DNA from 2 places in the Mesorhizobium sp. M1252 genome. Region 2 is predicted to be linked to the other one. Evidence: predicted binding sites of a transcription regulator. Region 2 holds the regulator's gene; the other holds the start of a gene.
The links. The regulator LexA, encoded in region 2, represses DNA repair genes until DNA is damaged. The targets are predictions, from matches to a motif close to TGTTCNNNNTGTGTTCNG.
Positions count from the first base shown of each region.

Region 1: NKH22_RS16130 (DNA recombination protein RmuC) is a predicted target of LexA. The motif match lies at 2,132-2,149, and genes of this name have one in related genera.

Region 1 covers NZ_JAMYLX010000007.1:134,636-138,847, reverse strand. Annotated here, with positions in the region: gene NKH22_RS16135 (class I SAM-dependent methyltransferase) at 1-784, shown strand, start outside; gene NKH22_RS16130 (DNA recombination protein RmuC) at 846-2,099, opposite strand; gene def (peptide deformylase) at 2,203-2,733, shown strand; gene fmt (methionyl-tRNA formyltransferase) at 2,739-3,689, shown strand; gene NKH22_RS16115 (GNAT family N-acetyltransferase) at 3,686-4,192, shown strand; gene truA (tRNA pseudouridine(38-40) synthase TruA) at 4,204-4,212, shown strand, end outside.
Region 2 covers NZ_JAMYLX010000015.1:16,597-20,808, forward strand. Annotated here, with positions in the region: gene NKH22_RS25080 (ComEC/Rec2 family competence protein) at 1-1,431, shown strand, start outside; gene lexA (transcriptional repressor LexA) at 1,425-2,207, opposite strand; gene NKH22_RS25090 (GntR family transcriptional regulator) at 2,413-3,177, opposite strand; gene kynU (kynureninase) at 3,346-4,212, shown strand, end outside.

The sequences.
Region 1 (4,212 bases), on a different contig from region 2:
TGCCGGCTCGATTCCGGAAAACTACGACCGCTACATGGTGCCGCTGATCTTCGAGCCGTTCGCCGCGGATTTGGCACGACGGGCAGCGTCCTTGTCGCCCGGCGCCGTCCTGGAAGTCGCCGCCGGCACCGGCGTTGTCACCCGCGCATTGGCTCCAAAACTGTCTCCCGGCGTAAGCTATGTCGTGACCGACCTCAACCAGCCTATGCTCGACTACGCGGCCTCGCGACAAGCTCCCGACAGTCGTATACAATGGCGTCAGGCGGATGCTCTGGCGCTGCCGTTCGAAGATGCGGCTTTCGATCTCGTTTGCTGTCAGTTCGGCGCGATGTTCTTTCCCGACCGAGCCGCCGGCTATCGCGAAGCAAAGCGGGTCCTGAAGACCGGCGGCCATTTCCTGTTCAACGTGTGGGATCGCATCGAAGAGAATGTATTCGCCAATGATGTGACGAATGCTCTTGCGGAGATTTTTCCGAACGATCCGCCCCGCTTTCTCGCCCGCACGCCGCACGGCTACAATGACATTGCATTGATCCGCGGCGAGTTGGAAGCCGCAGGTTTCTCCCGTGTGGTGATCGACACGAGGGCCGAACAAAGCCGTGCCTCCTCGCCGCGCCTTCCGGCGGTTGCCTATTGCCAGGGAACTCCGCTTCGCAACGAAATCGAGGCTAGAGGAAAACTGGAAGCCGCAACCGATCACGCCGCGTCCGTGATTGCAGCCAGACACGGCAGCGGCGAGGTTGCGGCCAAGATCCAGGCGCACGTGATCGTGGCTACGGTCTAATGCATGGCGCCCAGAAGTGTGCCGCGGTTCTGGGACAACGACATGCATCAAAACAAAGACTTTAATCGTCGCCTTCGACGACACGTAGCCTGAGCTGCCCCGTCTTGGAATCCGCCACCCGCACCCCGGCTTCGGCCTTGGCGGGTCCGCCACCGCGCACTTCGGCTTCGCTTTCGCCAAACTCCAGCGCTTCGATCTTTTGGCCGCGCTTGGTCACCTTCGAGGTCGACACCAGTATCTCGTCGATATCCTTGGCCGACTGGCCAAAATGCGTCTGCAGCCGGCGCACGCGTTCGTCGACACGCGCGACGTCCTCCATCAGCCGGATCACCTCGCCCTGGATCAGATGCGCCTGTTCGCGCATGCGGGCGTCCTTGAGGATGGCCTGGATGACCTGGATCGACAGCATCAAAAGCGACGGTGAGACGATGATGACACGCGCCCGGTGCGCCTTCTGGACCACGGCGTCGAAATTCTCGTGGATTTCGGCGAACACCGATTCCGACGGCACGAACATGAAGGCGGTGTCCTGCGTCTCGCCCTGGATCAGGTATTTTTCCGAGATATCGCGGACGTGAATTTCGATGTCGCGGCGGAAAGCCTGGGCCGCGATCTTCTGTTGTTCGGCGCCATCGGCGGCGCGGATGGCGTTCCAGGCTTCCAGCGGAAACTTGGCGTCGATGGCAAGCTGCGGCGCACCGTTCGGCATCCTGACCAGGCAGTCGGGACGGCTGCCGTTTGACAGCGTTGCCTGGAACTCGTAGGCGCCCATCGGAAGGCCGTCGGCGACGATCGCCTCCATGCGCGACTGGCCGAAGGCGCCGCGCGTCTGCTTGTTGGACAGGATCGCCTGCAATTGCACGACCTGGCCGGCCAGCGACTGAATGTTGCCTTGCGCGGTGTCGATGACCGCCAGCCGTTCCTGCAGTTTGGCGAGGCTCTCATGCGTCGATTTGGTCTGTTCGGTCATGGTTTGGCCGAGTCGGCCGGTCATGGCGTCGAGGCGCTGGCCGATCGACTGGTTGAGTTCGGCCTGCCTTGCGCCGAACACGTCGGCGATGGCGCCCATGCGGCCCTGCATCTCGGCCTGGCTTTGCAAAATGCCGGCCATCCGCGCCCCGGCGTCGCGGGCGTGGTCGGCGGCTTCCGCCGCGGCGATGGTGCGCGCCTTGGCCGATCGCCACAGCGCCACGACAAGCGCCAGGAACAGGCCGAGAAACACCAGCGCGCCGATGGCCAGTGCATGGCCGAGCGTGATCGTCGTCACGCCAAGCCGGGCAACGGGTTCGGAAAGGATGGTGCTCAGGTCGTTCATCCCGCCAGCATAGCCGATTCGCAGACCTGGCACAGATCAAAACGTGAACGAGACCGATTCGCACCGGTTGACGCTTCTCCTGCGACGTTTTAGGTGAGGCGCCATGTCGATCAAGCCGCTCATCATCCTTCCCGATCCTATCCTGCGCCAGGTTTCCAAACCGGTCGAACGCGTCGACGCGCCTTTGCGCAAACTGACCGACGACATGCTGGCGACGATGTATGATGCGCCGGGCATCGGCTTGGCCGCAATCCAGATTGGCGAGCCGCTGCGCATGCTGGTCATCGACCTCGCCAAGGAAGACGAGCCGCCGGCGCCGCATGTCTTCATCAATCCCGAAATCCTCGAAAGCGCCGACGCTCGCTCCGTCTACGAGGAAGGCTGCCTGTCGATCCCGGACTATTACGCCGAGGTCGAGCGTCCCGCCTCGGTGCGCGTGAAATATCTCGACCGCGACGGCAAGCTGCAGGAGATCGAGGCCGAAGGCCTGATGGCGACCTGCCTGCAGCACGAGATCGACCATCTCAACGGTGTGCTGTTCATCGACCACATCTCGAAGCTGAAGCGCGACATGGTGGTCAAGAAGTTCAAGAAGCTCGCCAAGGACAAGGCGCCGGGCAAGCTGGTGGGATAGGGAAGATGCCGCTTCGCGTCATCTTCATGGGCACGCCGGAGTTTTCGGTGCCGGTGCTGCGCGCGATTGCCGAGGCCGGGCACGAGATAGCAGCCGTCTACACCCAGCCGCCGCGCGCCGCGGGCCGCCGCGGGCTGGAGCTGACACCGTCGCCGGTGCAGCGCGAGGCTGAGCGGCTGGGCATCGAAGTGCGCACGCCGCTGTCGCTGAAGGGCGAGGCCGAGCAAGCTGCTTTCTATGCGTTGCGTGCCGATGTCGCGGTCGTCGTCGCGTATGGTTTGCTGTTGCCGAAGGGTATTTTGGAGGCTCCGCGCCTCGGCTGCCTCAACGGCCACGCCTCGCTTTTGCCGCGTTGGCGTGGTGCAGCTCCCATCCAGCGCGCCATTATGGCCGGCGACGTCGAAACCGGCATGATGGTGATGCGCATGGAAGAGGGCCTGGACACCGGTCCGGTGGCACTGGTTGAAAAATGCGCCATAGAGCCCGACATGACCGCCGGCGATCTGCACGACCGCTTGATGAATATTGCTGCCACGCTGATGGTGGAAGCGCTGTCCCGATTGGAGACAAATACCCTGGCATCGACTTTGCAGGCGGCTGACAGGGTGACCTACGCCAGGAAAATCGATAAGTCGGAGACACGTGTGGACTGGACGCGCCCGGCTGCGGAGGTCCACAATCACATTCGCGGCCTGTCGCCATTCCCGGGCGCCTGGTGCGAGGCCGACATCGGCGGCCGCACGGAACGGCTGAAACTGCTTCGCTCGACCCTTTCTGAAGGTACGCTTTCTGAAAGCATGGGCGAGTCGGGAGGAATTCTCGATGACCGGCTGACGGTCGCCTGCGGGTCGGGCGCGGTCAGGCTGGTCGAAGTTCAACGGGCGGGCGGAAAGCCTGCTGCCGCGCAGGAGTTTCTGCGCGGGGCCAAGATCGAAAAGGGAATGAAGTTCTCATGAGCATGATGTCGATACGCGGCGCGACGCCGCGGGACCGCGAGGCTATACGCCTCGTCGAGGAACACGCATTCGGCCAGCAGGCGGAGGCCGGGCTGGTCGACGCTCTGGTCACCGGCGGCGACGCCGTTGTCGAACTGGTGGCGGAAGAAGACGGCCAGGTGGTCGGCCACATCCTGTTTTCCAGGCTGTTCGTTCAGAACGGCGGCAAGCAGTTTGCAGCCGTGGCGCTGGCGCCGTTGGCGGTGGAACCTTCGTTCCACGGCTCGGGCATTGGCGGTGCGCTGATCCGCGAGGCGCATATCCGCCTCAGGGATGCCGGCGAGACGCTCGCCGTTGTGTTGGGCGATCCGGCCTATTACGGCCGCTTCGGCTACAATCATGCGCGGGCCGAAAAGTTCGAGAGCGAATATCAGGGCGAAGCGCTGCAGGCGCTGGCCTGGGGTGACGCACCCGAAAAAGGCAAACTGGTCTACGCCCAGGCCTTTACCGCACTCGCCGCCTGAACGAAGGGTGTATGCCGCGT
Region 2 (4,212 bases):
ATCTCCGGCCTGCATATGGCGCTGGTTGCCTGCACCATCATGGCGTTGCTGCGCGGCGCCTTTGCGCTGTTTCCGGATTTCTCCTCGCGCCGGCCGGTGAAGAAATATGCAGCAGTGGCAGCACTCGTCTCCATCGCCGCCTATCTCGTCATTTCAGGCATCGTGGTGGCTGCCGAGCGCAGTTTCATCATGCTAGCGGTCATGCTTGTCGCCGTGCTGTTTGATCGCGCCGCACTCACCATGCGCAATCTGGCGATCTCCGCCATTGCCGTCATCCTGGTGTCGCCGCACGAGGTGGTCGGTCCCAGCTTCCAGATGTCGTTTGCCGCCACTGCCGCCCTTGTCGGCGCCTATGCCGGCTGGGCCGATTACCGCGCCGACAAGGTGAGAACGCCACCGGCAAAGCGCTCCTTCGTCGGCTTCCTGTCGCGAAAATTCGCGCTGGCCATGGGCGGCCTCGCCATGACCTCGATCATCGCCGGCAGTGCAACCTTGCTGTTCGCCATCTGGCATTTTCAGCGTGTGTCGCCGCTCAGCCTGATCGCCAATCTGGCCGTGATGCCGATTGTATCGTTGATCGTCATGCCGTTTGCCGTGCTCAGCGCGCTGGCGATGCCGTTCGGCGCCGACGGACCGTTCCTCTATGTGATGGGCAAAGGCCTGACGGCGATGATCGCCATATCGGCCTGGATTTCCGAGCGCTCGCCGGTCGATGCCGTCGGGTTGATTTCCATCCGCTCGGTGCTGCTGGTGACGGTCGCCCTCGTCATCGCCACCATGGCCACCACCTGGCTCAGGCTGGCGGCCGTGCCTTTCGCGCTGGCCGGCCTGTTGACGGTGCCGCAGGTGCTTACGCCCGACGTGCTCATATCCGAGGATGCGCATCTGGTGGCCATGCCGATCGGTGGCGGCGAACTCGCCCTCAACCGCGAACGCTCCAACGAATTCACCACGGACAATTGGAAACGGGCGCTGCGGGCCGAAACCATTATCCCACCTGAGATTTTCGAGTCAACAGATACGCGGTTCGATCTCGATCCGCTCGATCTGCCGCCCGGCTCGCCCTTCTATTGCACCGGCGATCTCTGTATCGCCCGGCACCCTTCCGGAGCCATTGTAGCGCTTGCGAAAGACCGCAAGACGGCGCGGCCGGCCTGTGCCTTCGCGAGCCTGATCGTCATCGATGACGCCACCGCCTACAATCCGTGCCGCGACCCGCTGGTGCTGGTCGTGACGAAGAAACAGCTGGCCCGCGACGGCAGCGCCGCCGTCTTCTTCGATCCGCAATCGGCAGCTGCAGCGCCAACCATCCGCTTCGCCGTCGACAAGCCGTATCGCCCCTGGCACGAGCAACGCCGCTTCTCCCGCGAAGCGCGCGGCCTGCCGCCTTACAACCAGCGTGAAAAGTACAAACCCAAGCCGGCTCAGTAGCGCCGGATCAATCCGACAAGCTTGCCCTGCACCTTCACCCTGTCCGGTCCAAAAATGCGGGTCTCGTAGGCCGGGTTGGCGGCTTCCAGGGCGATCGAGGCGCCCTTGCGGCGGAAGCGTTTCAGGGTCGCTTCCTCATCGTCGACCAACGCCACCACGATCTCGCCGGGGCTGGCTGTGTCGGCATTGCGGATGATGACCGTGTCGCCATCGAAAATGCCGGCCTCGATCATCGAATCGCCCTTGACCTCGAGCGCGTAGTGTTCGCCGCCCATGATCATATCGGGCGGCACCGAGATCGAATGGGTCTGATGCTGGATGGCGTCGATCGGCACGCCGGCGGCGATGCGTCCCATAACCGGGATTGAAATCGCGGAAACGGCATCGTCATTGCCGGCCGACATCGAACGCGACGGCGAGCCCGGCTTGATCTGGCGGCCGAGACCGCCTTGGCCCAACGCGCCTTGTCCTTGGCCGCCTTGCCCTTGGCCGGTTTGACCAAGACTGCCCTGAATGACGCTCGGCGAAAACTTCCTCGCCGCATTGAGGCCTGGTGCGATCGAGTCGGGCAGCCGCAGCACTTCCAGCGCGCGCGCCCGGTTCGGCAGCCGGCGAATGAAACCGCGCTCCTCAAGCGCCGTGATCAGGCGGTGGATGCCGGACTTGGAGGCGAGGTCGAGCGCTTCCTTCATCTCGTCGAAGGACGGCGGGATTCCGCTCTCCTTCAGGCGTTCATGGATGAACATCAGAAGCTCATGTTGTTTGCGCGTCAGCATCGCGGCCCCCAAGGGTTCTGAAACCAGAATCAGAAAAAACAAACCCAGAACAAACACTATCTGTTCCAGTTGTGTTCCGCAACCTTTTAAAGTTTAATGAATGTGTTGACGTTTTGTTCAGCGTAACGTTCGGCGCTGCGAGCGCCGCCTGCGCCCAGTTGCCAGCAACGGGGTGAAACGAAGACAAAGTGCCCTGCGTCGTCGGCTACGATCGCCGCTTCCTTTTCGGACGGGGCTGCGCAGCATCCGCGCGGGGTTCTCTCTGGGCATAGACCCGCAGCGTGTAGCCGATGTGAGCGGTCATCAGAGTTTTCGCACGTTCGACGTCGCGATCGAGGGCCGCTTCCATCAGGGCGGTATGGTGTTCGATCGCCACGGCGTCGCGCAGGGCCGCCACGGCCTTCCGGTGTCCGTCCGTGCGGCCGGCGGCGGCGCGCAGCGTCGGGGCCAGACCCAGAAAGCGGTGATGGCGATGCAATTGGTCGGAAATCGTTGCATTGAAGCGCAGCAGCCAGCTGGATGTCGCGGCACTGAGCAGCGCCGCATGGAAGGCATCGTGTTTTTCGTACCACGCGTCGACCGCATCATCCGATGGATCGTCGAGAACAGACCCGCACCGTGAGAGACGATAGTGGGCGGCAACGACCGCGTCTTCCCACTCACGGTCGCCCTTCTCGATCGATTCCACCAGCAGGGGCAGTTCGACCACCAGCCGCGCACGTGCCAAATCCTCGAGCTCCGCCCGAGAGACGGGAGCGACCGCAAACCCGCGGTTGCTGATGGCGGTCACAAGCCGTTCCGCCTCCAGCCGCGACAGCGCCTCGCGCAACGGCGTCCAGCCGATGCCGTAGGTGTTGCGCAGCGTGCTCAGCTTCAACGGCGCGGCAGGCGCCAGCCGGGTCGCAAGAATATCGCGCCTGAGCAGGCGATAGGCCACTTCCGTCTTCGAGGTCTGCTCGTCATCCAGCATCGTGATCCATCAGACATAAACGCTCGGGCGGATCATTATATATCAAAGCCTTTCAATGGGTGAATTATATATAATGTTTGACAGTTCAAGGGCGACCACTCAAGATCGCCGGCATGTTTGGGCGGCAGGCTCCGCCGCGCGCGTTTGTCCATGGAGGGGCGCCGGATCATGAGCACGACACCCGATCTCGCTACAATCGAAGCAATGGATGCCGCCGATCCGCTGCGCTCCATGCGTGAACGCTTTGTCTTGCCGCAAGGCGTGATTTATCTCGACGGCAATTCCCTGGGCGCCGCGTCAGCGGTCGTCTTCAGCGAACTGCAGCAGGCCGCCACGCAGGAATGGGCGCACGACCTCATTCGCGCCTGGAACACCGCCGGCTGGTTCAACATGCCGGTGGAACTCGGAGATCAGCTCGGGCGACTGATCGGCGCGGCTGATGGGCAGACGGTGGTCTGCGACACAACCTCGATCAACATCTACAAGCTGCTGCACGCAGCGCTCGGCATGCGGCCGGATCGGTCGGTCATCGTTGCCGAGGGCGACAGTTTCCCGACCGACCCCTACATGGCCGAAGGCGTCGCCTCGACCCGGCCGGGAACGCGGCTGCGGCTGGAGGGCGTCGACGCGGCCGCAATCGAGGAGCTGATCGACGACAGCGTTGCCGTCATCCTGGTCAACCACGTCAACTACAAATCCGGCCAGTTGCGCGACATGGCGGCGCTGACGCGCAAGGCACATGACGCCGGCGCGCTGATCATCTGGGATCTCTGCCACACGGCCGGCGCCTTGCCGGTCGAACTTGACCGTGCCAATGCCGATTTCGCCGTCGGCTGCACCTACAAATACCTCAATGGCGGCCCGGGCTCGCCGGCCTTCATCTACGCGGCCGAGCGCCACCATGACGATGCCCACCAGCCGCTCAGCGGCTGGTGGGGCCATGCGCGGCCCTTTGCCTTCGAGCAGGGCTTTGCCGTCGGCAGCGGCATTCGCCGCTTCCTGTGCGGAACGCAGCCGGTGCTGTCGATGCGGGCG